3 regions of the Halomonas sp. ATBC28 genome follow, and region 1 is predicted to be linked to each of the others. Evidence: predicted binding sites of a transcription regulator. Region 1 holds the regulator's gene; each other region holds the start of a gene.
The links. Region 1 encodes FNR, which switches genes on or off when oxygen is low (the NO sensors DNR and NnrR bind a similar motif). Its sites were predicted from a motif close to TTGATNTANATCAA; they were not measured.

Region 1 (10,654 bases):
AGCCTGCAGCTGTCGAGAGTGCTGCGGCGATACCACCCGCTGCAATCAAACCAATAACCCAGCCGGGAAGATTGGCAATTTCCGGGTTGGCGAGTACCAGTATGTCATTATTGACGGTTAGCTCGTTGCCTTCCCAGCCACGATCAGAGTAGTCGGCAGCATCATTATACATTTGGATACGGCCGTCATTGTTGAGATCGTTGAAGGTGATAAGGCCTGTTTCTTCCCATGTACGAACCCAATCAGGGCGTTCTTCGTACAGAATCGGGTTTTGCGCAGCCTCTTCGTAGTTTTCAACCTGCCCCGCCATCTCTGGGTACACGGTGGTCGCCAGATTCAGACGTGCCATTGAACCGACCGCAGGAGCCGTGAGGTAAAGCAGGGCAATGAACACCAGCGCCCAGCCAGCAGACCAGCGAGCATCGGCTACTTTCGGGACGGTGAAGAAGCGAATGATAACGTGGGGTAGACCGGCAGTACCGACCATCAGCGACAGGGTAAACAGCACCATGTTGAGTTTGTTGTCCACATCGGCGGTGTAGTCGCGGAAGCCAAGTGCGCTAACCACGTCATCCAATTTAGCCAGCAGCGGAATGCCGGATTCAGTATGCGTGCTGAACATACCGAACATCGGAATCGGGTTGCCGGTTAGTTGGAAGGCAATAAACACCGCAGGAATGGTGTAAGCGATGATTAGAACGATGTACTGGGCTACCTGGGTATAGGTAATGCCTTTCATACCACCAAATACGGCGTAGAGGAAAACGATCAGCGCGGCTAACCAAATACCCCAGGTGTTGCTGACTTCAAGGAAGCGAGAGAACGCTACGCCCGCACCGGTCATTTGACCGATAACGTAGGTAACCGACGCCACAATCAAGCAGACGATAGCCACTAAGCGAGCGGTGTTGCTGTAGAAGCGGTCGCCGATAAAGTCAGGCACGGTGAACTTACCAAACTTACGCAGGTAAGGTGCTAGCAGCATCGCGAGGATAACGTAGCCGCCAGTCCAGCCCATTAGGAAAGTAGAGTTGGCGTAGCCGCCTGAGGCTAGCAGGCCCGCCATGGAAATGAACGATGCAGCTGACATCCAGTCCGCTGCGGTGGCCATGCCATTGGTGATCGGGTGAACCCCGCCCCCCGCGACATAGAAGTCTTTCGTTGAGCCGGCGCGCGCCCAAATCGCAATGCCTATATACAAGGCAAAAGAGGCGCCGACGAACAGTAAGTTAATTGCAAACTGGCTCATACCGGCTTACTCCCCAAGGCCAAATTTTTGATCGAGCTTGTTCATCTTCCAGGCATAGAAGAAGATCAGCACGATAAACGTTAGGATTGAGCCCTGTTGTGCAAACCAGAAGCCAAGATCGGTACCGCCAACCGGAATACCGGCGAGCAGCGGGCGAAAAAGGATAGCGCATCCGTAAGAAACAAATGCCCAAACAGCCAGGCATCCGAAAATTAAGCGGACGTTTGCTTTCCAGTATTCAGCAGCGTTGGTTTTGTCATCTGCCATTGTGTTGCTCTCCACTTGTGATTTTTAAGGTTGGGAAAGTTCACGAGGAATAGCGTGTGACCCATCAGGGCAATCGCACGTCTAAAGCCACCCTATCGATAGGAGTGGTGAGTCAGCTTCTGTTAGCACATCACCTTATTATTCGATATGAAATGTCGAGTTAGTTAGTGACGTGCGATTACCCTGCATGACTCATTGTTAATACTGGGCAATAAACGTCAAAAAATAAATCCCAGACTTTGGTATCAATAAACGACGAATTGGCTTTTGGTAAGATGCATGTTATTGAAAATACGAGTTTTTAGAGGCTGTTTAAGCGAATTTTGTAGGCGTTTGAAGAGCTATAGGACGATAGTCTAGTGAGCAAATAAAAGCAGTTATTGGCTACTTTAAATACATGTCCTGGGTTTTGCCGGAAGCACGGTTAGTAAGTGTCGATACTTTGGTCGTGTATCAAAAGTCGCTTCGACTTTAGCGTGATAGCTAAAGGTATAACAAGGTTATACTTGCTACTTGGGAAGTGAATCCTTTATACCCGTACAGCCACCTTCATATAATAATCGATAACATTTTTTTTGAAGCGCTGGTGTGGGCCAATTTATGTGGGCCAGTATCGAGTCACGACGTTTATTTATTTTTGCTTATGTCTGCTAGCGCGCCTTAAGACACAACCCGGTTAGTCGCAGCCCGTTTAATGAGGTTATACCCCATGGTCGATGTGGATCTATCCCAACTGCCGTTTACGCTCCTTGACGATGAGGGGCGTGACCACATTCGTCGTGGCATTGACCTGGCCTATTTTGATCGTGACGAAATCATTTTAGAGACTGGCCAAGCGGGTGAGTTCGTTTATCTGATCCATAAAGGCGAAGTGGCGGAAATCGATCCTACATTGCCCTCATCTACCGCGCGTATTGGTCACTACACGGCAGGGGACCTGTTTGGCGCGATCAGTATTCTCAACGGTAAAAGCCGCTACCGCTTTAAGGCTGAACAGGAGTGCCTGTGTTACCTAATGCCTAAAGCACTGTTTCAGCAGCTGTGTCGCCACTATCCTGATTTCAGCAGTTTTTTTCGCCAATCGCTGACCCATAAGGCGCGCCTGATGACCGAAAAGCGCGCCGAAGGTGGCGTCACCATGGCAGGCTTTATGCTGGCCAAGGTAAGCGAGTGCATGCGTGCGCCACTGCTGATGGCAGCGACGACCGATATCGCTAGCGCTGTAAAACAGCTCAACGAAAGTCACGCCGACAGCCTGCTGGTGTCGACCCAGGACGACACCCTCGGCATGGTGACCAAAACCGATCTGCTCAACGCCTTAGTGCTAAAGGGCAGCGCGGTAACATCATCGGTGGATAAGATCGCCCATTTTAACTTGGTGACCGTCGCACCGGATCAGTACTTATTTGAAGTATTGGTGCTGATGACCCGCCATAAAGTGGCGCGGGTGGTAGTGATGGAGCAAAACGTCTTGAAAGGCGTTGTAGAGCTCACCGACGTGCTTAGCTACTTCTCAAGCCGCAGCTATGTGGTGAGCCTGCAGATCGAGCAGGCGACCAACTTAGAGGCGCTTTCAGCTGCCAGTCAGCGCACCCCGGAGCTGGCCAAAGCGCTGATGGCCCAGGGCGTTAAGCTGCGCTTTGCGATGGATCTGCTTGCGGCACTAAACGGCCGTATTATTAGCAAGGCCTGGGAGTTCACTGTCGATAAGCGCTATCACGAGCAGAGCTGCATGATGGTGATGGGCAGCGAAGGGCGCGGTGAGCAGATTCTAAAAACGGATCAGGATAACGGCTTGATTCTTGCCGATGAAACCCAGTGGCCTGATCTTGCCAGCCATATGCAAACGCTCACCGATACCCTGATTCAGCTTGGTTACCCGCCGTGCCCCGGCAACATTATGGTGTCTAACCCCGAGTGGGTGGCCACGGTATCCCAATGGAAAGGTAATATTGCCAAGTGGGCCAGGGAGCGTGATGGCGATAGCCTGATGAAGCTGGCCATTATGCTCGATGCTCATGGCGTGGCGGGCAACCCGAGCTTGCTTGAGAGCGTGCGCGATGAGCTGTTTGAACGCTGCTCGGGCGATGAGCTGCTGCTTTCCTATTTTGCCCGCACGGCGCTGCGCTTTTCGACGCCGCTGACGCTGTTTGGTTCGCTGAAAAAGCCTCAGCACGGTATCGATATCAAGAAAGGCGGTATTTTCCCTATCGTGCACGGTGTGCGCACCATGGCGCTTGAGCGGCGCATCAAAGCCACCTCGACGTTTGATCGCTTGGATGCCCTGGTTACTGACGGCCGGTTGGATCGCCGTTTTGCCGATGACCTGGGCGAAGCGTTGGCGCTCTTTTCTGAGCTGCGCCTCAAGCAGCAGCTAAGTACGCTGGAAACTTCTGCGGATGCGAAAGAAACTAACGCCCAAAGCAGCAGACGCGCTAACCGTGTCGTGGTGCAGAACCTCTCTTCCCTGGAGCGCGACCTACTGCGCGAAGCGATGCATATTGTCAAAGACTTTAAGCAGCGGCTTTCCCACCGTTACCATTTGGAGTATTCGTGAGCGGAATGCGGCTGTTAGATCGACATGTGACGCTATTTAGCGGCTCGCTGCGCACCTTGTTAAGGCGTGAAAGTGACCGGCGTCGTTGTGCAGATTCCCCCTATGCCTGGCTGTTTCAGCCCTATATGGGCGAAGAGCTGGTGGCGCTCGCCTGCACAGCAACGCCCACGCAATCATCACCTGTGATCAGCGTGGCGGCAGTGGTGCTGAGCCATCAGCAGGTGCATACCAGTCGTGCTTTTGTGATCACCCTTGGTAGCGCAAAGCAGCCCGAGAGCGCAACGCTGCGCCGTCATCACTTGCTGTGCGAGGCGGGGGAGATACTGCCACCAAATAGTGATAACTTGAGCGCGCTAGTAGAATTTATCGGCAATCGGCCCATCGTTGGCTGGCAGTTAGAGAAGCGCATTGGAGCATTGAATGCACTACTCAGTAAGCGGCTGAATTTTGCCCTGCCCAACGCCCAGGTCGATGTGGCAAAACTGCATCAGCGCCAACTGCGCCGTTTGCACCCGGAGGTCGAAGCGCCCAGCAGCTTCGCCCAGGCGTTGGCATGCTGGCAAGTACCCGTCATGGGCATGCAGAGTGTGCTTGGAGAGGCCACCGCCAGCGCACTGCTGTATATGCGCCTGCAGCGTATTATGGCGCAGGTGGCATAGTAGTCTCTTTCGTCGTGGCGAGGACAGCTTTCCGCGAGGGCGCTGTGAACCCCTCCCTGGGCGCTACTTTTGTCATCCATGACAAAAGACCCTCGCTCCAAGCTGCCCTCGCACCGAGGTATGGTGCAGCGGTCAAAATAGTCACTTCCAATTGCGATATCTTGTGTGGCTACGTCTGATTAGTTGGGTCAGGCGGTGAGTGTTGTTAGAATAGTTATTACTTTTTTCTCTCACGCCTTCTACCCTCGGCAGTGCTTATACCATGCAAACTCTTGATCACTTTGATCCTGCTCACCTTGATACGGTTGGAGCCACCCCAGCTGACGCTGAGCACGACCAGCCTGAGCTGGCTGATGCGAAGCAGAAGCGTGAATTTAACAAGCTGCAAAAGCGTCTGCGCCGAGAAGTGGGCAATGCGATCATTGATTATCAAATGATCAATGAAGGTGATCGCGTAATGGTCTGCCTCTCCGGTGGAAAGGACAGCTACACGATGCTGGAGATTTTGCGCAATTTGCAGCGCAATGCGCCGGTCAATTTTTCGCTGGTAGCGGTCAATCTGGATCAAAAACAGCCGGGTTTTCCCGAGCACGTATTGCCTGCGTATCTGGATAAGCAGGGCGTGGAGTACCACATTGTCGAGCGCGATACTTACTCGGTGGTAAAAGAGAAAACCCCGGAAGGTAAAACCACCTGCGCGCTTTGTTCACGGCTGCGGCGCGGCTCGTTGTATGGCTTTGCCGAAGAGATTGGCGCCAATAAGATAGCCCTGGGCCATCACCGGGAAGATATTCTCGAAACACTGTTTCTCAATATGTTCTTTGGCGGCAACCTGAAAGCGATGCCGCCAAAGCTGCTATCCGATGATGGGAAGAATATCGTTATTCGGCCGTTGGCCTACTGCAAAGAGGCTGATATCGCCGAGTTTTCGCGGCTGATGGCGTTTCCGATTATTCCCTGCAACCTGTGCGGTTCACAGCCTAATATGCAGCGTCAGGTGGTCAAAGAGATGCTCGCCGAGTGGGACAAAAAGTTTCCTGGCCGCCTGGAGAGCATGTTCAAGGCTGTCACCAACATTGCCCCTTCCCAGTTGGCCGACCGCAGCCTGTTCGATTTTGAAGGCCTTGAGGCCAAGCAAGCAGAGCTACTGGCGGGGCGTATCCAAGCCTTTAACGTCAGCTAACTGTTTGCTCTTCCTCTTCGGCGAGGGTAATCAAGCGCGGCATATCGAGAATGTTGACCTCTCGCCCGGAGACCGCCACCACGCTCTGCTGCTGAAAGCGGCTTAGTATGCGGCTGACCGTTTCCACCGCTAAGCCCAGGTAGTTGCCGATATCAGCCCTGGGCATTGAGAGGCGAAAGCTGTAAGGCGAGTAGCCCCGGCGACGAAAACGATCCGAGAGGGTAATCAAAAAACTTGCTAGCCGCTGATCGGCGGTTTTACGCGAAAGTAGCCGCATCATACGCCGGTCATCGCGCAACTCTTTGCTCATGCTACGATAAAGCTGGCCACGCAGTTCGGGTAGCTCCTCCGAGAGTAAGTCCAGGCGGTCAAAAGGAATCTCGCAGACGGTGGTCGTTTCCAGGGCGATAACGCTACCGGGGTAATGCTCTTCGTCAATGCCATCCAACCCCACCAATTCACTGGGCAGGTAGAAATTGGTCAACTGCTCGCTGCCGTTACCTTCGGCGGTGATCTGTTTCAAACTGCCCGAACGGACTGCGTAAACGCTGGTAAAGGTGTCGCCCTGACGAAACAGCGGTTCGCCTTTTTTCAGCGGCGCGCGACGACGAATAATGGCGTCGAACTGCCCCACGTCGTCCAGCTCAAGGGCAAGTGGCAGGCACAGTGAGCTCAAACTGCAGGTTTGGCAGCGAGCTTCATGGAGTAGCGAGCGCCGACGGCTCATGGGTTCCAACATGCTTTGCTCCTTGAGAGGGTCCCGCTTATCAATTAGAAAATCCTTACTTATTATAGTCGCTTTAGCATGCCTGCAATAAGGTGATTAAACAATCTTAGAATACTGTTGTCCCGTTTGCCCGGAAAGATGGGTATCAAACGCCATTGCTATATGGCGAATCAGCAGCCGCCCCGTCGGCGTGGCGTTAAGCTGATCACCGCGGCGGGTCAGCAGGCCATCCTGTTCGGCGCTCTGCAGGCGCTCAAGCGCTGGCGCAAAGTAGCGGGGGGCATCGATGTTCCAGCGTTGACTAACGGCGGCCAGGTCAATGCCCATATCGCACATCAGCCGCTCAATCACGTCCCGCCGGATCAGGTCGTCATCACTTAAGCGTATGCCACGCACGGTGGCAAGCTGCCCCTGATCCAGCGTCGCTTCGTAGCTTGCCAGATCGCTCGGGTTCTGCGCATAGACGTCATCAATGCGCGAAATCGCCGATACGCCAAGCCCGATTAAGTCGCACTGAGCATGGCTGGAGTAGCCCTGGAAGTTGCGCTGCAGCGAGCCTTCGCGCTGGGCAATAGCCAGGCTATCGTCAGGGCGGGCAAAGTGATCCATACCGATATGCACATAGCCAGCTGCGGTGAGCATTTCGATGGTGGTGCGCAGAATCGCTAGCTTCTCTTCTCCGCCTGGCAAGTCATCGACATTAATGCGCCGCTGCGGGGCAAAACGCTCGGGCATATGCGCGTAATTAAACACAGAAAGGCGCGCCGGGTTGAGCTCGATCACCTGGCGTAGGGTGTTGGCAAAGCTCTTTTCAGTCTGAAATGGCAAGCCATAAATTAGGTCGAGATTGAGCGAGCGAAAGCCCAGGCGATGCGCCTCCTCCATCAGCGTTTCGGTAAGTACCCGAGGCTGAATACGGTTAATCGCTTTCTGCACCAGCGGGCTTAAATCCTGCACGCCCAGGCTGATGCGATTAAAGCCGAGGGATTCGAGATGGCGCAGCGTAAACACATCCGCTTCGCGAGGATCTATTTCAATTGCGTAATCGCGATCAGCAGACGATGAAAGACCAAAACGTGCATCCAGTCGATCAATCAGGTCGCCCATCTGGTTCAAACTGAGAAATGTCGGCGTGCCGCCGCCCCAATGCAACTGCTCCACCGGTCGTGATGTATCCAAGTGGCGTGCGGTCAGCACCATTTCACGGTCAAGCCGGGCTATATAGGGCTCGGCAAGGGCAGTGTTTTTGGTAGCGATTTTATTACACGCGCAGTAGAAGCAGATCTTGCGGCAGAAGGGCACATGAACGTACAGAGAGAGCGGACGCTTACTGGCATTGCTGCGCTCCAATGCCTGGGTCAGGTCGCCAGGGGTAAATTGGTCGTGAAACGACAGCGCCGTGGGGTAGGAGGTGTAGCGTGGGCCGTTGGTGTCGTAGCGACGCAGTAACGCTTCGTCCCACACCGGCTGCATAGGGGCTGCGGCAGCAGCGGGTGCAAGAGGCAAGGCAGCAGGGGTATGAACGGGCATGAAGGGGCGCTCCGACGTTAGGAAATGCCGCTAGCCTAACCCGTGGTTAGGAGGTAAATGTTGAGCCACGTCATGCTATTAGAGGTTGTGTACCGAAAGCGTCCACAGTTGCCACAGTGCAAAAGCGATAATTGTCAGCGCTGCCACGCTGCGGGTCGCGGGGTGACGTATCAAATGGCTGAGCTGGCGGGCAGCCAGGCCAGTGGCAAGCAGCGCAGGTAGGGTGCCAAGCCCAAAGGCGCCCATGAGTAGAGCGCCCTGAAGCGGGTCGGCAATCGCTAAGCTCCAGGCCAACATGGAGTAGACCAACCCGCAGGGGAGCCAGCCCCAGAGCGCTCCCAGGGCGAAGGCTTGGGGAATATGCACTACGGGCATCAAGCGACGCCCCACGGGTTCGATAAAGCGCCATAGTCGCCGGCCAACGGCCTCAATTTTGAGCAGCCCTTTCCACCAGTTGGCGATATACAGTGCCATTAAGATCAGCATCAGCGCGGCAAATATCTGCAGCAGCAGGCGTGCCGTAGCAGAAAGGGAAAACAGCGTGCCTAGCAGCGCCACCAGCGCGCCTGCGCTCATATAGCTAATAATACGGCCTGCGTTATAGCTGAGCAGCAGGCCCCCCATGCGTGCCGGGTGGCGCATGCTAGGGGGTACTGCAAAGGTGAGCGCACTCATAATGCCGCCACACATGCCGATACAGTGGGCGCCACCCATCAAGCCGAACACAAACGCCGCCATGAGCGGCGGCAGATCAAGCCCTGTCGGATTCATGAACGGGGCTCTGGGTCGTCGGGTGAGTTTGCATCGGATGGCGCAGCGTTTTTTTGCTTGGTTTGCTGACGCTGGCGGCGCTGCTCAGGGCTAAGATCGTTTTCATCCTCATCAAATAGAATGCGGTGCGCTGGGCCTTCTAGGTCATCGAACTGATCATTTTTCACCGCCCAGAAAAACGCCCAGACGGCGAGGCCCAGCAAAATCAGGGAAAGCGGGATCAGCAGATAAAGAATCGTCATGCGGCCACCGGTGTTGAAGTGTCGAGCGTTGGCGCGTGCTGAGGTCGCCAGCGCGACAGTCGCAGGGCATTACCCACCACTACTAGCGAGCTAAGCGACATTCCAATTGCGGCTAGCCAGGGCGGCACCAGACCCATTGCCGCCAGCGGCAGCGCCGAAAAGTTGTAGCACACTGACCAAATCATGTTCTGGCGCATGATACGCCGGGTGGCGCGGGAAATCTCGATGGCCTCAAAAATCCGCATCAGACGTGGGCTGAGCAGCACTGCGTCGGCGCGGGTGCGGGCTAGATCCGTTGCGCCATTCATGGCAATCGCCACATCGGCACCGGCTAACACCGGCACGTCGTTAATGCCGTCACCAATCATCGCCACGGTTTCGCCTGCGGCTTGAAGCTCTTTCATCCGGGCCAGCTTGCCTTCTGGGCTGGTGCCCGCATGCCAGATGGCAATATTGAGCTGATCGGCCAGGCTTTCCACGGCATCTTCGGTGTCACCAGATAGCAGCTCCACGCTTAACCCCAGAGTCTGGAGGGCTTTGATCGTGGCGGCAGCGTCGTCGCGAACGCCATCGTGCAGGCCAAACCAGGCGCGGGGTGCACCGTTTTCACTAAGCAGCAGCCACTGACCTTTGGCCGGCGCCGCTATGACGTCATCCTCGGTGCTATCTATTGTGCTATCCATTGCGCTATCTATTGCAAACCTGGGCTTGCCCAACCGCCAACGAGCGCCGTTTAGGCTCCCTTCGAGCCCTTGCCCGGTGTGGCTGTGAATATCTTTGGCTTGCAGGGTCGCATCCCGGAACGGCCTAAAGGCGCGGGCGATCGGGTGTTCCGAGTGGGCCTCAAGGGCGGCGGCAATGGCCCGTGCATGCTCGGCGGTTAATTCACCAAAGGGCTGGGTTTGGGTAAGGTGCATTTCGCCGCGGGTCAGGGTGCCGGTTTTATCAAAAATCACCCGGGTAACGTTAGAGAGCGTCTCCATGGCATCGGCGCGGGTGATCAAGACACCGCGCTTTCGCAGTTGGCCATGGCCAGCTGCCAGTGCCGCGGGAGTGGCCAGCGCCAGCGCGCAGGGGCAGGTCACCACCAGCACCGAAAGTAGCACCCAGAGCATCCGTGAAGGGTCGATAAACCACCAGGCGAGGGTCACGCAAGCCGTTACTACCAGCAGGCGCAGCACGAATAGGTGTGCCATGCGCGCAGCCATCTGGGCCAGCCGTGGGCGGCTGGCAAAGGCACGGTCGGTCAGATCGACGATACCTGCTACACGGGCATCGCGCCCTGCGTGGGTAACCCTTATCACCAGCGGGTTTTCCATGTTTTGGCTACCGCCGGTAATGCGGTCGCCCACTCGGCGGGTTGCTGGTAGGTATTCGCCGGTCAGCATTGATTCGTCCAGGCTCGATTCACCCTCCTCGATGATGCCATCGGCAGGCACGCCATGGCCGGGCTTGATCAATACGCGATC
Region 2 (10,654 bases), on a different contig from region 1:
TGAAACTGCAAATGGGAAGCGACCCACTCCTCGGCATCGTTTCTTTTCATGTGGGCAATGAGTACCCCTATGGGGGCGGTGACCACCGCTAATACGCTACCCAGAAAGAGCATATAGACAACGATAGCCGCGCCACGCCCACGGCTTTTCTTAAACGTATTAGAGGAAGTCGACGTTGAAGTGGCCGCGGAGTGAGATGCGGAGGGCATGGATGATGGGGAGATAGCCATAGAAAACCTCATTCGGCAAAGTGGGAATCATTAATAGCGCGTTAAAATGCATTTTTAATGCATTTATTGTAGAGCAACTATGCAGAATTTCCTTAGCTGAAATTAATAGGGTTGTTTTTAGTGATCGTTAGACATTGACGGTGGGGATACGCATTAGTCCTGCCAACTGCGGGTAACGATTGGACAACACATCTGCCAAAGTATAGCGGTCAAGCACCTCCAGAAACGCTGACAAGGCTTCGTTTAGAATGGGCTGGAGCCGACACGAGGGAGTAATGATGCAGTTGTTATCGCTATGAAAGCACTCGACTAGCTCCATGCCATGTTCCATTTCGCGCACGAGTTTACCTAGCACGATAGTAGCGGGGTCTCGCGTGAGCAATAGGCCACCGTTCTTGCCCCGAATAGCGGTAACGTAGTTCTTCTGGCTAAGCTCCTGAACGACTTTCATCAGGTGATTGCGAGAAATATCAAAGGTCTCTGCGATCTCATTGATAGTAGAACGCTCTTCGCCTTTCACGGCGAGGAAGATCAGCACGCGTATTGAATAATCGGTGAATCGAGTGAGATGCATGGAGTGCGCTTTGCTCCGAGAGTAATCCAACTGTAAAAGAAACATGTTGTATGAACGTTCAGTAAGTTGCAATCAGAACATGGGGGTACTAATGCTGACCTGAGTCAAGAAGGAAAGCGTTATTGCCTTAGCTCAAGCTGGTCAAAGTACGGTTTCAAACGGCTTACCAGCGCATTCATCTGAGCTGTAGATGGCGTATTGGCAACTGGCTGAGAATAGGTGGGATCGAAGCATTGCTCGCTGCGGGCCACCTGCAGCGCATAGTGGCGTACCCCACAGTCGGCAAGACTCAGTGCCAGGCGTTCCACATCGGCAAGCTGAAAATCTTTCCAGTGAATGGTGGTACGGCACTCGAAATTGAGTCCGCTGTCGAGCAAAGCCTCCAAGCTGCGGGCATGCAACTGCCAGATGCCGGGACGGCCGCAGATGCGGTCAAACGCTTTTCCGCGTCCTTTTACATCCAGCCCCACCCAGTCGAGGTGCGGTAATAGCTGGGTGAGGCGGTCAGGATAAGGGCCGGCGGTATGTAGTCCCACCTTAAAGCCCAATGCTTTCACTTCCTTTACTGCATCGGACAAACCGGTATTCAGGGTGGGTTCACCACCGCTGAAAACCACCGCTTCCAGCAGGCCTTGTCGGGTGCTCAGGAATTCCCGTATCGCTTGCCACTCTTGGGGTTCACCTCGGCGCGACGGGATCATGTTGGGATTGTGGCAGTAGCCGCAGCGTAGCGGGCAGCCTTGGAGAAAGACAACACACGCCAGATGATCGGGATAATCCAGTGTGGTCATGGGCACAAGGCCGGCAATCGGCAGCCGAACCGAAGATAATTTAGTTGTGATGTCGTCAAGTGTCGTCTGCATAGCCATAGTGATATCCCCCTGCTGGGGCGCCTGTCGCCAAACCCCCCAGCTGTCGTTAGAGAAAAGTGAGGGCTAGCTACCGAGAGGCGGCGGCTTCAGTAAAATGGCGTCGCTCCTGGTGTTCGGCACGTTTGCCGATATTGAACTGACTTACCGGGCGGTGGTAGCCCATGACGCGGGTCCAGACTTCGCAGCGCTGGCGCTGCTCAGTGGGCAAGCTAGCATATTGAGAGGTTTGCATTAGCGTGTTCCTTAAACGAGTTGAGAAAAAGTGAGGCAAATGCCTCAAGCCGTGGCGGCGTCGATTGCGCTCGCCGTTTTTGCCCAAAGTGCTTCGTCGCACTTGGGGCAGAACTCATGTTCACCCGCCAGGTAGCCATGCACCGGGCAGATCGAAAAGGTGGGTGTGACTGTGAGGTAGGGTAAGCGAAAGTGAGAGAGCGCCGTTTTAACCAGCTTACGACAGGCGGAGGCCGAGGTAATCCGTTCGCGCATATAGAGATGCAATACCGTGCCACCGGTATAGCGAGTCTGTAAGGGGTCTTGATGGCTCAGTGCCTCAAAGGGATCATCGGTATGACCCACCGGCAATTGACTGGAATTGGTGTAGTAGGGCGCCTCGGGTGTACCGGCTTGAAGAATGTCAGGAAAGCGAGTCAGATCCTCCCGGGCAAAGCGGTGAGTGGTGCCCTCTGCCGGGGTGGCTTCAAGGTTATACATATGGCCGGTCTGTTCTTGAAATTCGCGCATCCGCTCCCGAACGTGGTCAAGAAGATCCAGTGCCAGCTGTAGCCCTTGGGCGTCGGCGATATCGCAGCGATCCCCAGTAAAGTTGCGCACCATTTCGTTGAGCCCATTCACACCCAGAGTAGAGAAATGATTGCGTAACGTGCCCAGGTAGCGCTGGGTAAAGGGGTAGAGCCCCTGATCCATTAGTTGCTGAATGCGCTCGCGCTTGAGTTTGAGGCTATCGCGCCCGAGTGACAGTAGGCGCTCCAGCTCACTGAACAGCCCGGCTCGGTCGCCGGCAAAGCGGTAACCCAACCGGGCACAGTTGATCGTCACTACTCCCAACGATCCGGTTTGCTCCGCGCTGCCGAACAGGCCGTTGCCGCGTTTGAGCAGTTCACTCAAATCAAGCTGCAGGCGGCAGCACATGGAACGCACCATGTGGGGTTCCAGATCCGAATTTAGAAAGTTTTGAAAGTAGGGCAAGCCGTACTTGGCGGTCAGTGCGAAGAGCCGCTCGGCGTTGTCGCTTTCCCAGTCGAAATCATGGGTGATGTTATAAGTGGGTATGGGGAAGGTGAACACACGTCCGTGGCGGTCACCGGCCTCCATCACTTCCAAATAGGCCCGGTTGATTAAGTCCATTTCAACCTGTAGTTCGCCGTAGCTGAACGGCTGCTCCTCTCCACCGATAACCGGTACCTGTTGGCGCAAGTCGTCGGGGCAGATCCAGTCGAAGGTTAGGTTGGTGAAGGGCGTCTGGCTACCCCAGCGCGAAGGCACATTGAGGTTGTAGATGAATTCCTGAAGTGCCTGCTTGACTTGTGCATAGGTGAGGCTGTCTTTGCGCACGTAGGGTGCCAGATAGGTATCGAAAGAGCTGAAGGCTTGTGCCCCGGCCCACTCGTTCTGCAAGGTGCCAAGAAAATTAACCATTTGCCCGAGGGCACTTGAGAGGTGGCGGGGCGGGTTGCTTTCGGCTCGTCCCGGTACCCCATTAAATCCCTCTAGCAGCAAAGTACGCAGCGACCAGCCGGCGCAATAGCCGCACAGCATATCCAGGTCGTGAATATGCAAATCACCTTCCCGATGAGCTTCTCCTACGGCGTGGGGGTAAATCTCATCGAGCCAGTAGTTGGCTATCAACTTGCCCGAGACGTTGAGGATTAAACCGCCCAATGAATAGCCCTGGTTGGCATTGGCGTGAACACGCCAGTCGGCGCGTTGGAGGTACTCATTGACCGTCGAGGCGACGTCAATATGATGCTTCGCTACCTGAACGCTTGTGGAGCTTTTCACCTAATTCACCTATATATGCTAGATTTAATAAAAATAAATACTATATGTGGTGTTAGAGGGTAAGCGTTCAGGATTTTGCAATAAATGATCCAGGTCAAAAATGGTGAGGAAAAATAGTAAGGCGTGGTGGTGCCTAGGCTATGTTTTAGCTGGTCATCGTGCGGGTGTTATCCATACCCGGTCGGCCGAACCAGTAACCGTCGCAGATTTCAGCATCCACCAGCGTTAAAGGATCGGGCGTAGGTAGCCTGCCGTGGCGGGCCTGGTCGAAAGCCTTGACCACCTCGGCCATGCCTTCCGCCCGTGGGCTGAGACGTGCCACTGATACCCCCATATCCGCCATGACCATAAGTTCATGGCGCAGATCCTGGCAGGCGCTGGAAAGGGTTTGAATACCGTTCAGGGTAAAAACATCCCGGGACTCTTGTGAACGTAGCACCAAGCCTTCGGGGTACTTTTGGCAGACGAACTTGCAGCGGTCTTTGGGTGTTTGGTGACGCCGGGCGGTAAAACAGCGTGACGACCAGGACAAGGGGAGATGCCCGTAGGCGAATACTTCGCATGGGTGGGGAACGCCTGCCCGGTGGCAATCGTTAATAAGTTTGGCTAAGTCTTGCTGTGACATTTCCACCGGCGCTTGCCAACGCCGCATGCCGGCACGGGCCATAACGCCCAGTGTCGCCGGGTTGTAGAGGTTGAGCGCAGCACCGGCGATGAACGGCAGTCCGGCACTGGAGAGTCGTTGCAGGGCGCTTTGGTCATTGGCCTCGACGATAAAATCACCGTTGTCACACAGCTTGCGCAAGTCACGCAGGTCGGCTTCGGACTCGATCAAGGTCTGGCTGGCGAGTACTACCTGCTTGCCCGCCTGGGTGAGCTCGCGCCCAATGCCTAGCCAGTCGTCCAGTTTCATATCGCGACGCCGCGAGCAGACGGTTTCGCCCAGGGTAATAATCTCTACCGGCCAGTCGGCCGCCTCGCGGTAGAAGTCGGCGTAGCGTTGCCGAGTCCAGTAAAAAAGCACTGGCCCGAGGGAGAGTTGCAGAGGGGCAGTGGACGGGCTCAGTTGTGGGGGGAGTGTGGTGCTCGACATCTTTAGCTCCTATTTCCAGCGGCGTTCGTAGGCGCCTAGGGTAGTGATGGCACCTTCGGAAAGCTCGGCAAGGCCTGCCATCCAGGCGGGTTCTGGATCAAAGCGCTCAGGCTGAGCCTCTAGGCGGTTGAGCGCCTGACGCCAGATCCCGGCCACTTTAGAGACATAGGCGGGGCTGCGCTGACGACCTTCAATTTTGACGGCGCTAATACCCAGGTCGCGTAGCTCCGGCAATAGCTCCAGGGTATTGAGGCTGGTGGGTTCCTCAATGGCGTGATAGGTCTCGCCCGTAACCTCGAAGCGACCCTTGCATAGGGTGGGGTAGCCCGCGCTCTCGCCTTCGGCGTAGCGGTCGATAAGAACATTGTTAAGGCGCGACTCTAAGCCCTCAGGCGTTTCTTCCCAGCGGACATGGGCCGCTGGTGAGCAGACGCCCCGGGTATTGGGCGATTCGCCGGTCAGGTAGGAGGAGAGATAGCAGCGTCCTTCGGCCATGATGCACAGGCTGCCGAAAGCGAACACCTCCAGTTCTACCGGTGTTTGCTTGGCCAGGTCGCGTACCTGAGTGATTGACAGCACCCTTGGCAGTACGGCGCGCTTGATGCCGAAATGCTGGTGGTAAAAGCGAAGCGCTTCATGGCTGGTTGCCGAACCCTGCACTGAAAGGTGCCGCGAGATCTCGGGGTGATGGCGAGTAGCGTAGTCGAGCAGTCCCATATCGGCGAGAATCAGCGCATCCACGCCCAGTTCGGCGGCCTGGTCTACGGCCCGAGTCCAGTGTTGCCAGCCATCGGGCTGGGGATAGGTATTAATGGCGCAAAAAACGCGTTTGCCATGTCGGTGGGCGTAATCGATCCCCTCGCGGGCACGTTTGTCGGTAAAGTTTAGCCCGGCGAATTGCCGTGCGTTGGTGATGTTCTGGAAACCGAAATAGACAGCGTCGGCACCTTCATCTACGGCGCGCTTGAGGGCGGGCAGGTTGCCAGCGGGACATACAAGCTCCATAGCGAGACTCCTTGCGGGAAAAGTCCGAGCATTTTAGTCACCTATTTTTTGTCGGCTTTTGACACAGGTCATATTGGGGTGGCTTTCAAAAGAGGATAACGCTGCAGAGTAGGCAAGCTGGATGCAGGCAGTTTTTAAAACGTATATTGTATGAATATTAACCAATGCTTGCTGCACCCACTTCCAGATTTATTTCTCAGAGACCTTTTTCAGAGAACTCTTCTAGAGCCCCTTTTCAGAGACCTATTCCTCAGAGACCTATTCCTCAGAGACCTATTCCAATCATGCAAGATGAACTGCTCTTCAATCGCCCCCTGGTAGAGAAATATGACCGCCCAGGCCCGCGGTACACTTCTTATCCCACTGCGCCCCAGTTTCATGCCGCGTTTGCCGAGGATGATTACCGTAGCGCCGCCGAGCGCAGTAATCGGGTCGCAGTACCCAAGCCGCTTTCGGTCTATGTGCATATCCCGTTCTGCAAAAGCCTGTGCTACTACTGCGCCTGCAACAAAATCATTACTCATAATACCGAGCGAGCCGCCGAATACCTCCAGTGGTTAAAACAGGAGATACGTGCTCAGGGAGCGCTGTTCGATACCACCCGCCAAATGACCCAACTGCACCTGGGCGGCGGCACCCCAACCTATTTAAGCAACGCCCAGCTAAGCGAACTGATGGCGGCGCTGGACGAAGCCTTTCACTTCGCCGCACCTGAAGAGCGTGAATTCTCGCTGGAGGTAGACCCTCGCACCGTGACACCCGAACAGGTGTACGAGCTCTACGCGCTGGGCTTCAATCGGTTGAGCTTCGGTGTGCAGGATTTCGATCACGACGTGCAGCAAGCGGTCAATCGCGTCCAGAGCGAAGAGCAGGTGGTATCCCTGGTCAAGGCTGCCCGCGAGGCGGGGTTTGAATCGGTCAGCGTTGACCTGATCTACGGTTTACCGCTGCAGACAGTGGCGAGTTTCGATACGACGCTAACCAAGATTATTGACCTGCAACCGGATCGCATTGCCGCTTATAGCTACGCCCATCTGCCCGAACTGTTTAAAGCTCAGCGGCTAATTCGCCCCGAAGACATGCCGCCACCCGAGCGCAAGCTGGAGCTGCTGGAGCTTACGATTAACCGCCTGACGGCCGCAGGGTATGTCTACATCGGCATGGATCACTTCGCCCTTCCGAATGACGAGCTGAGCTTGGCCCGTGAAAATGGCACTCTGCAGCGCAATTTTCAGGGCTACTCTACCCACGCCGACTGCGACATGATTGGGCTGGGCATTACCTCGATTGGCAAGGTGGGCGATACCTATAGCCAAAACGTCAAGGAAACTGCCCAGTATCAGCATCGCTTGGATGAAGGGCGTTTACCGGTCTTCCGTGGCTATCGCCTTAGCGATGACGACCGCCTGCGCCGCGATGTCATTAATACTCTGATGTGTCACGGCCGCCTTGAATTTGCCGCTATCGAGGCCCGGCACAATATCGATTTTCGCAGCTACTTCGCGAGTGCCTTGGCGAGCCTCGAAGAGATGGCGGACGACGGGTTAATTGCTTTGCGCGACCATGACATCGAGGTGCTGCCTTCAGGGAGGTTGATGATCCGCAACCTGGCCATGGCGTTCGACGCCTACCTGAAACCAACGGAAAACCGTTATTCGCGCACGGTGTAATTTCAACAGTGCCAACTGTCTATTCCTTTACGTTGGCCGCTCTATCACCTTGGGGGTAGACAGGGTGTATATGGAGGTAATCACGCAGTAATTCGCTTGTCGATCACGCAGAATCCACTCCATGGAACCCGCACTGTCGGGTATGCAAATTTCCGAGGAGCCTGGAGATCGACCATGAGTCACTTCATAGATCGGCTGAATTTCTTCCGCAAGTCCCGCGAGCCTTTTGCCAACGAACACGGTGAGCTACGCAGCGAATCCCGCCAGTGGGAAGATAGTTATCGTGCCCGCTGGCAGCACGACAAAGTAGTACGCAGTACCCACGGGGTGAACTGCACCGGCTCCTGTAGCTGGAAGATCTACGTTAAGAACGGTTTAGTTACCTGGGAAACCCAGCAGACTGACTACCCCCGTACCCGTCCCGACCTGCCTAACCATGAGCCGCGTGGCTGCCCGCGCGGCGCCAGCTACTCCTGGTATCTGTACAGCGCCAACCGCCTCAAGTACCCGTTGATTCGCAAGCCGTTGCTGGCGCTATGGCGCGAAGCGCTCAAGGCTAACCCAGATCCGGTCGACGCCTGGGCGTCTATTGTCGAAGACCCCGCCAAGACCAAACAGTACAAACGTGCTCGCGGCATGGGCGGCTTCGTTCGCGGTAACTGGGACGAGCTCAACGAGCTGGTCGCTGCTTCTAACGTTTACACCGCCAAGCAGTACGGCCCCGACCGTATTCTCGGCTTCTCGCCGATTCCTGCCATGTCCATGGTCAGTTACGCCGCAGGTAGTCGCTACCTCTCGCTGATTGGTGGCGTCTGCATGAGCTTCTACGACTGGTACTGCGATTTGCCGCCGGCGTCACCGATGACCTGGGGCGAGCAGACCGACGTTCCCGAGTCCGCTGACTGGTACAACTCCGGCTACATTATCGCTTGGGGCTCCAACGTGCCCCAGACGCGTACCCCGGATGCCCACTTCTTTACCGAAGTACGTTACAAGGGCACCAAGACGGTTTCGATCACCCCAGATTATGCCGAGGTTTCCAAACTCACCGACGAATGGCTGTCCGCCAAACAGGGCACCGATGCCGCCCTGGCGATGGCCATGGGCCATGTCATCCTCAAAGAGTTCCACCTCGATAACCCGAGTGCTTACTTCACTGACTATGTGCGGCGCTATACCGACATGCCGTTCCTGGTGGAACTGGAAGTGCGTGAAGATGGCAGCTTCGCACCGGGCCGCCAACTGCGTGCCAGTGATTTTGATGCTGCCCTGGGCCAGGAAAACAATCCCGAGTGGAAAACCGTTGCCTGGGACGAAACCCGTGACCAACTGGTGGTACCACGCGGTTCCATCGGTTTCCGCTGGGGCGAAACCGGCGACGAAGTGGGCAAGTGGAACCTGGAATCGCTGGACGCCGCAGGCACCGAGATCAAGCCGTTACTGAGTTTGGCCAATCACCACGATAGCGTCGCTCGCGTGGCGTTTCCTTATTTCGGTGGCATTGAGCACGAACACTTTGAACACGTCAAAGGGGCCGGTGTCGGCGCTGCTGACGACCTGCTGTTCCACAATTTGCCCGCCAAGCGGTTAAAGAGAGCCGATGGCAGCGAAATGCTGGCGGTCACCGTTTTTGATCTGATGTGTGCCAACTACGGTATCGACCGTGGCTTTGTCGGCGACGGCGAAGATGATGGCGCGACCTCGTTTGATCAGATTCGCCCCTATACCCCCGCGTGGCAGGAGAAAATCACCGGCGTCCCTGCAGAGCAGTGCACCCGGATTGCCCGTGAATTTGCCGATAACGCCAATAAAACCAACGGCCGTAGCATGATCATCGTTGGTGCCGGTATGAACCACTGGTACCACATGGACATGAACTACCGCGGCCTGATTAATATGTTGGTCATGTGTGGTTGTATCGGTCAGAGCGGTGGCGGCTGGGCCCACTACGTTGGTCAGGAAAAACTGCGTCCGCAGACTGGCTGGACGCCTTTGGCCTTTGGCCTCGACTGGCAGCGCCCGCCGCGCCACATGAACTCTACTTCCTTCTTCTATAGTCACTCCTCCCAGTGGCGCTACGAGAAGCTCGAGATTAAAGAAATTCTTTCGCCGTTGGCCAAGGCCGAGGATTACCCCGGTAGCCTGATTGACTTTAACGTGCGCGCTGAGCGCATGGGCTGGCTGCCGTCAGCACCACAACTGGACACTAACCCGCTACGCCTAGCGAAAAAAGCCGAGGCTGCAGGCATGTCGACAGCCGACTATGCCGTTGCGCAGCTCAAGAGCGGTGAACTGCGCTTTGCAGCGGAAGACCCGGATGCGCCAGAGAACTTCCCGCGTAATATGTTCATCTGGCGCTCCAACCTGCTGGGTAGCTCCGGTAAGGGCCATGAGTACATGCTCAAGTACCTGCTGGGTACTCGCCACGGTATTCAGGGTAAAGACCTGGGTGACTTCGGCGGCCAGAAGCCCGAAGAAGTGGTATGGCGAGCCGAGGCGCCGGAAGGCAAGCTCGACCTACTGGTGACGCTGGATTTCCGCATGTCCACCACCTGCCTCTACTCGGATATCGTGCTGCCTACGGCGACCTGGTATGAGAAGGACGACCTTAACACTTCTGACATGCACCCCTTTATTCACCCCTTGACTGCCGCCACCGACCCGGCTTGGGAATCGCGTAGCGACTGGGATATTTACAAGGGCATTGCCAAGGCTTTCTCCAAGGTGTGTGTAGGCCACCTGGGCGAAGAGACCGACCTGGTCACGCTGCCGATGCAGCACGACTCGCCAGGAGAGTTGGCCCAACCGGCGGTGATGGATTGGAAGAAGGGCGAATGCGCGCCGATTCCCGGTAAGACCATGCCATCGCTGATTGAGGTTAAGCGCAACTATCCCGAAACCTATGAGCGCTTCACTTCTGTTGGGCCGCTGATGGAAAGCATCGGTAACGGCGGCAAGGGCATCGCCTGGAATACCGATGCTGAAGTCGAGCTGCTGGGCAAACTCAACCATCGCAAACTGGATGGCCCGCATAAAGGGCGTCCGTTGATCGACAGCGCTATCGATGCTGCCGAGATGATTCTGACCCTGGCACCGGAAACCAACGGCGCCGTGGCAGTTAAAGCGTGGGATGCACTCTCCAAAATTACCGGGCGTGATCATACTCACCTTGCGAGGCCTAAGTTTGATGA
Region 3 (10,654 bases), on a different contig from region 1:
GTACATCATCATGTTGCCGCCAAAATCATTGGTAAAGAAGTGCATACCCAAATAGCGATCCAGCGTTAGCAGCGCGATGGTCGCGGTCAAAATTGGGAAGGAAGCAATGATCAGCACGTTGGCGCACAGCGAGGTCCAGGTGAAGATCGGCATGCGGAACATCGTCATGCCTTTGGTGCGCATTTTAATGATGGTCACGAAAAAGTTAATACCGGTCAGCGTGGTGCCTATACCGGATATCTGCAACGCCCATATCCAGTAGTCGACCCCCACCCCGGGACTAAACTCGATCCCCGATAACGGCGCGTAAGCGAGCCAGCCGGTTTTGGCGAATTCGCCCACCACCAGCGAGATATTGACCAGTATCGCGGAGACCGCAAACAGCCAAAAGCTTAAGTTATTCAGGAAAGGGAAAGCAACGTCGCGGGCACCAATTTGCAGCGGCACCACCAGGTTCATCAAGCCGATGACCATGGGCATGGCGACAAAGAAGATCATAATCACGCCGTGGGCGGTAAAGATCTGGTCGTAGTGTTCGGGGGGTAAATAGCCCGCTGCATCCCCGGCGGCCATCGCCAGCTGGGTGCGCATCATTATCGCATCCGAGAAGCCGCGCAGCAGCATCACCAGAGCGACGATGAAATACATAATGCCGAGCTTTTTATGGTCAACGGAGGTAAACCACTCGTTCCACAGCCAGCCCCACTTACGGTAATAGGTGATTAAACCAAACAGTGCGATCCCACCAATGGCCATAAAGGCCGCGACGACCATGATGATCGGCTCGTGGTAGGGAATTGACTCTAACGTGAGTTTTCCAAACACGGCTTAACCTCCCACTTCTACGCTAGAGGAGTGGCTGCGCATGGCATTATCCTGACTAGCATGGTTGTTAGTGACATGACCTGATTCGGCCGCGTGATCGGCAGTCTTCTCATTTTCACCATCGTAGGAGTCAGCATGATCGCCGCCCATCTGATGCTCGCCGCCGGTATGGAAGCTTCGTAAGATGCTTTCATACAGCGATGGTGAGATGGCTGAGAAGTACTCAACCGGATTCGATTCGCTAGGTTCCGCCAACGCTTCATAACCTTCTGGGTAGGTCAGCGTTTGTGGAGCAGCGCGTACCGTTTCCACCCAGGCGTCAAAATCCTCAGGGTTGGTCACCTTGGCTTCAAAGGTCATGCCAGAGAAGCCCGCGCCACTGTAGTTGGTGGAACGACCAGGGTAGCTACCAATCTCATCGGCGATGAGATGGACATCGTTATCCATGCCCGCCATGGCATAAATCTGGCTACCAAGATGGGGGATAAAGAAAGCGTTCATCACTGAGCCTGAGCTGACCCGAAAGCGCACCGGTGTATCTACCGGAAAGGCCACTTCGTTAACACTGGCAATACCCTGCTCGGGGTAGATAAACAGCCACTTCCAATCAAGCGCCACCGCCTGTATTTCGATCGGCGCCACATCGCTTTCCAGCGGTTTGTGGGGATCAAGGCTATGGGAGGTCTTCCAGGTCAACAGGGCGAGCACCGCGATAATCGCACAGGGCACGATCCACACCACCGCTTCAATCACGTTGGAGTGCGCCCAATCAGGCGTGTATTTAGCCAGGCTATTACTACGCCGGTAACGCCAGCCAAACAGCAGCGTCATGACAATCACAGGAATAACTACAATCAACATTAGGCCAAAGGCGGTCAGAATCAGTGTGCGCTGCTCAGCGCCAATCTGGCCTTTTGGGTCTAGCAGCGCTGAACTACAGCCTGCTAGAAACAGACACAGCGCAAGGAGCACTAGAGTGCCTCGCCTGCGCCAAAGTGAGCGTCGTTGCATGGTGTGATCTCGTCAGAGGTTGTTTAAAACACTAGCTAGCCATGTCGCCCTTCTACATAGCAGGCTAACTACCACCCCATACTCTTCCCAAAACATGCTCTGCATGGCGCTCTTGAAAACGTGCTAGGAAAACGCTCTCAAGGGCAGTGCACACGTGACGCTGGGCGCCATTGCTCCGGGAAAAATATGCGTCGCCGGATGGGAATTGGCGACGAGCCTCGCTGGCCTAAGCACTAAAGGCTTAAGCAGTTAAGACTAAAGTATTTTCTATTGATCGAGATCATGAAAGAAGTGGCGCATTGCCGCACCCAAGGTATTGACTGGGATGAGCAAGGGGGAAATCGCTTACGCCACTGTGACGGTGGGAACCACTATCTCAGGTACAACGCGGCCATTTTTTTTAAGCAACTGCGGGGCGCCCTCTTCGTCGGTAACCACCACATCAAAATCGTCCAGAGCAGCGAAATAGGCCGGGCGAACTACGCTGAACTTACTGGCATCTACCACCAACAGGCGCTGCATAGCGGTGGCAATGGCAGCCTGTTTAGGCGCCACTTCGTGAAAGTGAAAGCAGCTAACACCACGCTCTAAATCCACCCCTGCAGCGGAGATCAGCGCCTTATTAATGCCTAACCGCTCGATAGCAGCAGTCATATTGTCGCTACCGAATGACTGCGAGGTGGCATAAAACAGCCCGCCCAGTAGCACCAAGCGCACGTTGGGCAGGGCGGCAACGGCATTGGCAACATTAAGCGCATAGGTCACTACCGTCAGCTCTCGGAAATGACTTAACTGGCTCAGCAGCGGCATTAGCGTTGAGCCGCAGTCGATAAACAGCGTATCGCCCTCTTCTATGTAGGCTAACGCCCGCTGACAAAGCCGATACTTGGCCTGGTAGTGGCTAGCCTGCTGTTCGGTCAAGTCATAAATAGGCGTTACGCCAGGGTAGTTTGCCATCACTAGGCGTCCACCCAGCAGGCTAATGGCAGTATCCTGAGTCGTCAGATCGCGACGGATGGTCATTTCGGAAACATCGCATAGCTCTGCGGCATCGCGCAGATGAAGAGTACCGCCACTGGCAAGCGCTTCCTGAAGCTTGGCAAGGCGCAGCGCACTACGGCCATTCATGGTGGGCATCTCCTGGCAAACCCCTCTTGTTGTGATTTTCGCAACGAGAGCATCGGTGTTGCGTCCATTTTCATTTCTATGCTGAGCGAGCGGCGGCGTAATTTCCACTGCTACGACGGCTATTGGTGCTATTAGTGCCACAATGAGAGCCATATGACATTTAAATAGCGTTGATGTGACAACTCTTGCAAATCAACGTTAGAAAAATAACACTAAATGCTATAATTTTAACATTAACGCCAGCCCGCACGACTACAACCTCGGATAGCCACACCCAAGTGGCTCCGCGACAACCAATGTTGAGGCTCTCATGACTGCTCGTACACACTCTCGCCCCCCTTCGTCTAAGATCGCGCTTGGCGCTGGCGTATTAGGGGCCATACTCACTACGCCGCTAATGGCAGACGAGGCTGCTCAGTCGCATCCTCTAGATCGACTGTGGTCATTCGCCAACGTTTCGGTTAACTACCTGGACTGGTCAAACGGCACCGAGGCGCGCACCGCTTCCAACGCGGCGAAAAGCGACTTTATGTTTCTCGAAATCGAAGGCGGCGCTGGCTTTAGCTGGGGCGAGTTCTACGGCTTCTTTGATTTCGAGAACCCCACCAACGACCAGTTCGATGAGTCCAGCGGTGGTAAAGACAACTTCCGCACCGCGGGTAAAGTGACCTCACACATTTACCTGGGTGACAGCTCGCTGTCGATTTACGCCCACCTGTATGACTTCCGTGATTACGGTTATGACAGCCGCGAGCAGGATCAGATTCTTGGTTTGGGTTACCGCACTACCTTCGACAATGGCCTGTGGTTCAAGCCCTTTATCGGTGCTGCGCGGGTACAAAGTAACAGCTATACCGGCATGAACGGCTATATGGCAGGCTGGGTCGCGGGTTATGATTTCACTGCACTCAACCAGGACTTCAGCGTCACCAACTGGCACGAACAGACCTTTGGTCGCGACGATGAGTATCTGGAGCAGAACTACGTGGGCGATACAGCGGGCAGTGTAGGCACCAACGGTGCACTGAGCCTATGGTGGCATCCGAGTGATTTGATCACCACTGGCATTCAGTATCGCTACTCTGACAATAAGTTGGGCACCCCCAACAATTATCAGAATGCGATGATCTACTCCGTCAAGCTCAACTTACTATAAACGCGCTTCTTACTCGCGGACTCGAAGGATCTCCTTATGACACTCCTTATGAGCTTGGTAGGCATGGTCACTCTGGTGGCCATTGCCCTGATCTTCTCCTACGACCGTAAATCGATCCGGCTGCGTACCGTGCTGGGCGCCTTTGCTATCCAGGCGGGTATCGGTGCCTTTGTACTTTACGTGCCGTTTGGCCAAGCGGTGCTGCAGGCCATTTCGTCCGGTGTTAGCCAAATATTGGTGTATGCCAACGACGGTATCGGCTTTCTGTTCGGTGGCTTAGCCGATGTGGATAATGTCGGCTTTGTATTCGCCATCAAAGTACTCCCCGTCATTATCTTCTTCTCCTCGCTAATCGCCGTGCTCTACTACATCGGCATTATGCAGTGGGTGATTCGCATCTTAGGTGGTGCCCTGCAAAAAGCCCTGGGCACCTCACGGACTGAATCACTTTCCGCAACGGCAAATATTTTCGTCGGCCAGACCGAAGCGCCGCTGGTGGTGCGCCCGTTTATCGCCCGCATGACGCCTTCGCAGCTGTTTGCCGTTATGTGTGGTGGTCTGGCGTCGGTCGCCGGTTCAGTATTGGCGGGCTACGCCGCGCTGGGTATTCCCATGGAGTACTTGGTAGCGGCCTCCTTTATGGCGGCGCCGGGCGGGTTGCTGTTCGCCAAGCTGATCATGCCGGAAACCCAAGACGTTACCGACAGCGACAGCGTTACCAAGGCGGAAGAAGAGATTGAAGCCCTGGAAGATAAACCTGCCAACGTACTGGATGCTGCTGCATCGGGCGCTACCTCGGGTTTAATGCTGGCCGCCAACGTGGGCGCGATGCTGCTGGCATTTATCGCCCTGATTGCCCTGATCAACGGCATCCTGGGTGGCATTGGCGGCTGGGTGGGCTTTGAATCGCTGAGCCTGGAGCTGATCCTGGGCTGGCTGTTTGCCCCGCTTGCCTTCCTGTTGGGTGTACCCTGGGAAGAAGCGACGCTGGCTGGCTCATTCATTGGCCAAAAATTAGTGGTCAACGAGTTTGTCGCCTACATCAACCTAGCGCCTTACATTGATGGGGAACAGGTGGTGGCTGCGACGGGTCAGATGATGACACCGCACACCATGGCGATCCTCTCTTTTGCGCTGTGTGGCTTTGCGAACCTCTCCTCCATTGCGATTCTGCTGGGTGGCCTGGGTAGCATTGCCCCTACCCGCCGCAAAGAGATTGCTCGTTTTGGCGTCAAAGCCGTATTGGCCGGTACACTGTCCAACTTGATGTCGGCCTCGATTGCTGGCTTCTTTATCGCCCTAAGTAACGTCACTGCTTAACGCAGCGGGTTTTACTGAAGGTGGCGGGCACTGCGGCTTTATCCGCAGTGCCCGTTTTTATCTTTTACTGATTTGTGAGAATTCCATGACTGCGACCGCCTCCCCCCATATCGTCCAAGCCGCCCGCCAAGCACTCACCCTCATGGATCTGACGAGCCTGAACGACAACGACACGGACAGCACCATTGAAGCGCTCTGCCAGCAGGTGAAAACGCCCTTTGGCACCCCTGCCGCGGTCTGCGTATACCCACAGTTTATTGTCACCGCCCAGCGTGCCCTTACGGCTCACAAGCTAAACGAGCAGGTGAAGATCGCCACGGTCACCAATTTCCCTAATGGCGACGACGACATTATGGCCGCCGCCCGTGAAACCCGCGATGCGGTTGCCTCCGGCGCCCATGAAGTTGATGTGGTATTTCCCTACCGCGCGTTGATGGCAGGCGACGAAGAGACCGGCCTTGAGCTGGTAGAAATGTGCAAAGCCGCCTGCGCTGGTCAAGCACTGCTCAAAGTGATCATTGAGTCCGGCGAGCTCAAAGAACCTGCGCTGATCAAACGCGCCAGCGAACTGGCCATTGAAGGCGGTGCGGATTTCATTAAAACCTCGACCGGCAAAGTAGCTGTTAACGCTACACTGGAAGCCGCAGAAATTATGCTCAAAGCCATCAAGGCCAGTGGCCAAGACGTTGGTTTTAAAGCAGCAGGTGGCGTCAAAACCGCCGAAGACGCAGCAGAATATTTGGCTCTTGCTAACGATATTATGGGCTCAGGCTGGGCGACGCCCGCTCACTTCCGCTTTGGTGCCTCTAGCCTGCTGAGCAATCTGCTGGCTACGTTGACCGGCAACACCAACGCGGCCACCACTGACGGAGGTTACTAATGTCTGCCAACGCGACTAAACACACCCTGCTTCCCCAGGAGCTGATTCGCCTAAAGCGTGATAACCAGCCGCTGCCCGCGGAAGAGATTAAAGCCTTTGTGCAGGGCATTGCTGATGATCGCATCAGCGACGCCCAGATAGGCGCCTTCACCATGGCAGTATTTCTCAACGGCATGAGCCGTGAAGAAGTCGTTGCGCTGACCACCGCTACCCGCGACTCCGGCCACGTGATGCAGTGGAGCGACCTCAACCTGCCCGGCCCGATTGTCGATAAGCACTCCACCGGCGGCGTAGGCGATTTGGTTTCGTTGGTGCTCGGCCCCTGGGTGGCCGCCTGTGGTGCCTTTGTACCGATGATTTCCGGTCGCGGCTTAGGTCACACTGGCGGCACCCTGGATAAACTCGAATCAATCCCCGGCTACGACCCCTACCCCGCACCAGAGCGTTTCCGCGAGGTGGTTAAATCCACTGGCGTAGCGATTATTGGCCAAACGGGTGATCTCGCCCCCGCCGACAAGCGCATCTACGGCGTGCGTGATGTGACCGCCACGGTGGAATCGATTCCGCTGATTACCGCCTCTATTCTAGGCAAGAAGCTAGCCTCCGGACTGGATGCGCTGGTGATGGACGTTAAAGTCGGCAGCGGCGCTTTTATGCCCACGCCAGAAAAATCCCGCGAACTGGCCAAAAGCATCGCCAATGTGGCCACCCAGGCAGGCACGCCCACCACCGCCCTGCTCACCGATATGAGTCAGCCGCTGGCGCCCTGCGCCGGTAACGCCGTAGAGATCGTTGAGACTCTGGCCCTGCTGCGTGGCGACCGCCCCAACAGCCGCGTGATGCAAGTCACCCGTGAACTGGCCGTAGAAATGCTGATCGCCGGCAGGCTCGCAGGCTCACGTGAAGAAGCGCTTACTCAGCTTGAGAAGGCGCTAACCTCTGGCGCAGCTGCTGAAGTATTCGCCCGCATGGTGCACGAACTCGGTGGCCCCAGCGACTTTATGGAACGCTCAGAGCACTACCTGGCCAAGGCCGACGTTATTAAACCCGTGTATGCCGAGCAAGCCGGTGTGGTCCAACGTATTGATACCCGCGCTGTAGGTATGAGCGTGGTGGAGCTGGGCGGTGGTCGCCTGCGCAACGACGCCAGCGTCGATCACAGTGTCGGCTTTACGGATATCGTCGAAATCGGCGAAAGCGTGGATAGCCAGCGCCCCATTGCGACGGTTCACGCCCGCAGTGAAGCCGCCGCTGAACGTGCCGCCGAACAGCTGCGCGCGGCGTTTTCGATTGGCGAAGGTACGGCCAGCGCCGACACCCTGCTACAAGACACTTTCCGTGGAGAAACCTTATGAGCCGCGCGATTGTACTGGTACTTGACTCCTTTGGGATTGGCGCCGCCCCGGATGCCGCTACCTTCGGTGATGAAGGGTCCGATACTCTGGGCCATATCGCCGCTGCCTGCGCCCGTGGCGAAGCGGATAACGCCAACCGTTCAGGGCCGCTGAAACTGCCCAATATGGCCAAGCTGGGGCTATTTCACGCCCACCGCGATGCCACGGGCAGCGTTGCCGAAGGCGTCACGCTGCCGGATAGTCTGGAAGGTGCTTACGCCCACGCCAAAGAAATTTCCAGCGGCAAAGATACCCCTTCCGGCCATTGGGAAATTGCCGGAGTCCCGGTACGCTTCGAGTGGGGTTACTTTCTAGATAAAACCGACAGTTTCCCCCTTGAGTTGCTCGACGCCATCGTGCAAGAAGCCGACCTCACTGGGGTGATTGGCAACTGCCACGCGTCAGGCACCGAGATCATCACCCGCTTGGGTGAAGAGCACGTCGCCACCGGCAAGCCAATTGTTTACACCTCGGCGGATTCGGTCTTTCAGATCGCCGCTCACGAAGAGCATTTCGGCCTTGAGCGGCTTTATAAGCTGTGCGAAACCGTCCGCGAGCTGCTGGAGCCTTATAACATTGGCCGCGTCATTGCGCGTCCGTTTATTGGCGAAGACAGCACCACTTTCGCCCGCACCGGCAACCGCCGCGACTACAGCGTTGAGCCGCCCTCGCCCACCGTACTGCAAAAGCTCGCCGATGCCGGTGGCGAAGTGGTCTCGATTGGTAAAATCGCCGATATCTACGCCCACTGCGGCATTACCCACAAGGTAAAAGCCAGCGGCCATGACGCACTCATGGACGCCACCCTCAGAGAGATCGAGCGCACCAACCAACGCGACGAAGGCGAGCGCGCCATGATCATGACCAACTTTGTCGATTTTGACTCGGTCTATGGCCACCGCCGGGACGTGCCGGGCTATGCCGCCGCGCTGGAAGATTTCGATGCAAAGCTGCCTAAGCTCCTGGCTGCGCTAAACGAAGATGACCTGCTGATTCTCACCGCCGATCACGGCTGCGACCCCAGCTGGCACGGCACCGAGCACACCCGCGAGTACATTCCCATTCTGGTACATGGCCCCGGCTTTACCCCCGGCCCGCTGGGCGAGCGCGGCACCTTTGCCGATATTGGCCAAACCCTGGCCGACTTTTTCCTGCTACCGGCCATGGCCGATGGCAAAAGCTTTCTACCCGACGCCGCTTAACGACTAGCACCGCTTAAAGGAGACCTTTGATGGCAACCCCACATATTAACGCTGCTCCCGGTGATTTTGCCGATACCGTACTGATGCCCGGCGACCCGCTGCGCGCCAAATACATCGCCGATACTTACCTGGAGAACGTTCGCCAGGTCAACGATGTGCGCAATATGTTTGGCTACACCGGCACCTACAAAGGCCGCGAGATATCCGTGATGGGCCACGGCATGGGCATTCCGTCGGTCTCCATCTATGCCAAAGAGCTGATCACCGACTACGGCGTAAAATCGCTAATTCGCGTGGGCTCCTGCGGCGCGGTACGCGACGACGTCAACGTCCGCGATGTGGTGATCGGCATGGGCGCCAGCACCGACTCCAAAGTCAATCGCATGCGCTTCAATGACCACGACTTCGCCGCGCTTGCGGATTTTGAACTCACCCAGCACGCAGTGGCCGCCGCCAAGGCCAAAAACGTGCCGGTCAAAGTGGGCAACATCTTCTCTGCAGACTTGTTCTACAACCCGCAAACCGAAATGGCTGAAATGCTCAAGCGCTACGGCATTGTCGGCGTCGAGATGGAAGCCGCAGGTCTTTACGGCGTCGCCGCTGAGTTTGGCGCCCGCGCCATGACCATCTGCACCGTATCGGATCACATCCTGAAAGGCGATTCGCTCTCCAGCGCAGACCGTCAAACTACCTTTGACGACATGATGCTGATTGCTTTGGACACCGTGTTACGCGACGACGCAGCCCGCGCTTAAGAGGAAGTTGTGATGAGTCAGCAAACGGATGAAGTATCAGAAGAGATCGTTGAGAAGTTATTCAGCGCGCGGGCTAACGCCTATGTGCCCTACTCTAATCACCCGGTGGCGTCGGTGATGGTGACCCCTGACGGTCAGCAGTTTGCGGGCGCTAATGTGGAAGTGGCGCACTACAAAGGCCTGTGTGCTGAAGCCTCGGCCATTTCCGCCATGGTGACCGCAGGCCAACGCCAGTTGGCGACCGTCTACGTCATGGGCCCCGCTGATCACTTATGCACGCCCTGCGGCGACTGCCGTCAGCGCATTCGCGAGTTCGCCACGCCAGAGACTCAGATCAATGTGCTATCCGGCAGCGGAGAGCTGCTCAAAACCTACACCATGGAAGCACTGCTCCCCGACGCCTTCGGGCCGGAGCAGTTGCCGCCGCGTTAACTCGTTTCCCGTAACACCAGCGCCACCGGCAGCGATACATGTCGGGGCGCTTCTCCCGCCCTCGCTTCTGCCAGTAGTGCCATGCTCGTCTCGGCTATCTCGGCAATATCCTGCCGTACGGTGGTGAGCCCAGTGGCGAGGGTGGGCAGGTCATCAAAGCCTGTCACCGCGACCTGAAAAGGCACTTCAATCCCGCGGTCTTCCAGCGCGGCTACACAGCCCAACGCTAGTTCGTCGGTGGCGCATACCAGCGCATCAAAAGGCAGTGGTTGGGCACCCTCTTGATCTAAATAGCGATTTAAATAGCGATAGCTGTTAAGGGAGTCTGACGCCAATCGGTGCGGTAGGCTGATCAAGCGTTCGGCGAGCCCCGCCTCTGCCAATGCCCGCCGGTATCCTTCCAAACGGCTATGGGGACGCGGCACCTCTAGCTCACCCCCCATAAAAACCAGCCGATGGCGACCCTGGGTAATGAGGTGGTGCGTTATTTCATACAGCCCCTGCCGATCGTCCGGGGCGACCGAAAAGCCTTCCCCGGCATCACCTATGCG

Region 2: E0L35_RS17790 (ribonucleoside triphosphate reductase) is a predicted target of FNR. The motif match lies at 3,780-3,793, and genes of this name have one in related genera.
Region 3: cyoA (ubiquinol oxidase subunit II) is a predicted target of FNR. The motif match lies at 2,107-2,120, and genes of this name have one in related genera.

The regions. Positions count from the first base shown of each region.
Region 1 is NZ_VCQL01000004.1:141,024-151,677, forward strand. It holds gene E0L35_RS05665 (sodium:solute symporter family protein) at 1-1,249, opposite strand, end outside; gene E0L35_RS05670 (DUF4212 domain-containing protein) at 1,256-1,516, opposite strand; gene E0L35_RS05675 (DUF294 nucleotidyltransferase-like domain-containing protein) at 2,226-4,073, shown strand; gene E0L35_RS05680 (DNA polymerase III subunit epsilon) at 4,079-4,732, shown strand; gene ttcA (tRNA 2-thiocytidine(32) synthetase TtcA) at 4,995-5,915, shown strand; gene fnr (fumarate/nitrate reduction transcriptional regulator Fnr) at 5,908-6,654, opposite strand; gene hemN (oxygen-independent coproporphyrinogen III oxidase) at 6,739-8,172, opposite strand; gene E0L35_RS05700 (sulfite exporter TauE/SafE family protein) at 8,251-8,943, opposite strand; gene ccoS (cbb3-type cytochrome oxidase assembly protein CcoS) at 8,940-9,185, opposite strand; gene E0L35_RS05710 (heavy metal translocating P-type ATPase) at 9,182-10,654, opposite strand, start outside.
Region 2 is NZ_VCQL01000016.1:37,813-48,466, forward strand. It holds gene E0L35_RS17770 (hypothetical protein) at 1-230, opposite strand, end outside; gene E0L35_RS17775 (Rrf2 family transcriptional regulator) at 358-804, opposite strand; gene E0L35_RS17780 (anaerobic ribonucleoside-triphosphate reductase activating protein) at 924-1,673, opposite strand; gene nrdD (anaerobic ribonucleoside-triphosphate reductase) at 1,744-1,908, opposite strand; gene E0L35_RS17790 (ribonucleoside triphosphate reductase) at 1,953-3,695, opposite strand; gene E0L35_RS17795 (U32 family peptidase) at 3,841-4,788, opposite strand; gene E0L35_RS17800 (peptidase U32 family protein) at 4,798-5,793, opposite strand; gene hemN (oxygen-independent coproporphyrinogen III oxidase) at 6,078-7,463, shown strand; gene E0L35_RS17810 (nitrate reductase subunit alpha) at 7,638-10,654, shown strand, end outside.
Region 3 is NZ_VCQL01000005.1:33,350-44,003, reverse strand. It holds gene cyoB (cytochrome o ubiquinol oxidase subunit I) at 1-825, opposite strand, end outside; gene cyoA (ubiquinol oxidase subunit II) at 829-1,836, opposite strand; gene E0L35_RS06720 (DeoR/GlpR family DNA-binding transcription regulator) at 2,182-2,964, opposite strand; gene E0L35_RS06715 (outer membrane protein OmpK) at 3,275-4,120, shown strand; gene E0L35_RS06710 (NupC/NupG family nucleoside CNT transporter) at 4,157-5,440, shown strand; gene deoC (deoxyribose-phosphate aldolase) at 5,526-6,320, shown strand; gene deoA (thymidine phosphorylase) at 6,320-7,675, shown strand; gene E0L35_RS06695 (phosphopentomutase) at 7,672-8,916, shown strand; gene deoD (purine-nucleoside phosphorylase) at 8,946-9,671, shown strand; gene cdd (cytidine deaminase) at 9,684-10,103, shown strand; gene E0L35_RS06680 (LacI family DNA-binding transcriptional regulator) at 10,100-10,654, opposite strand, start outside.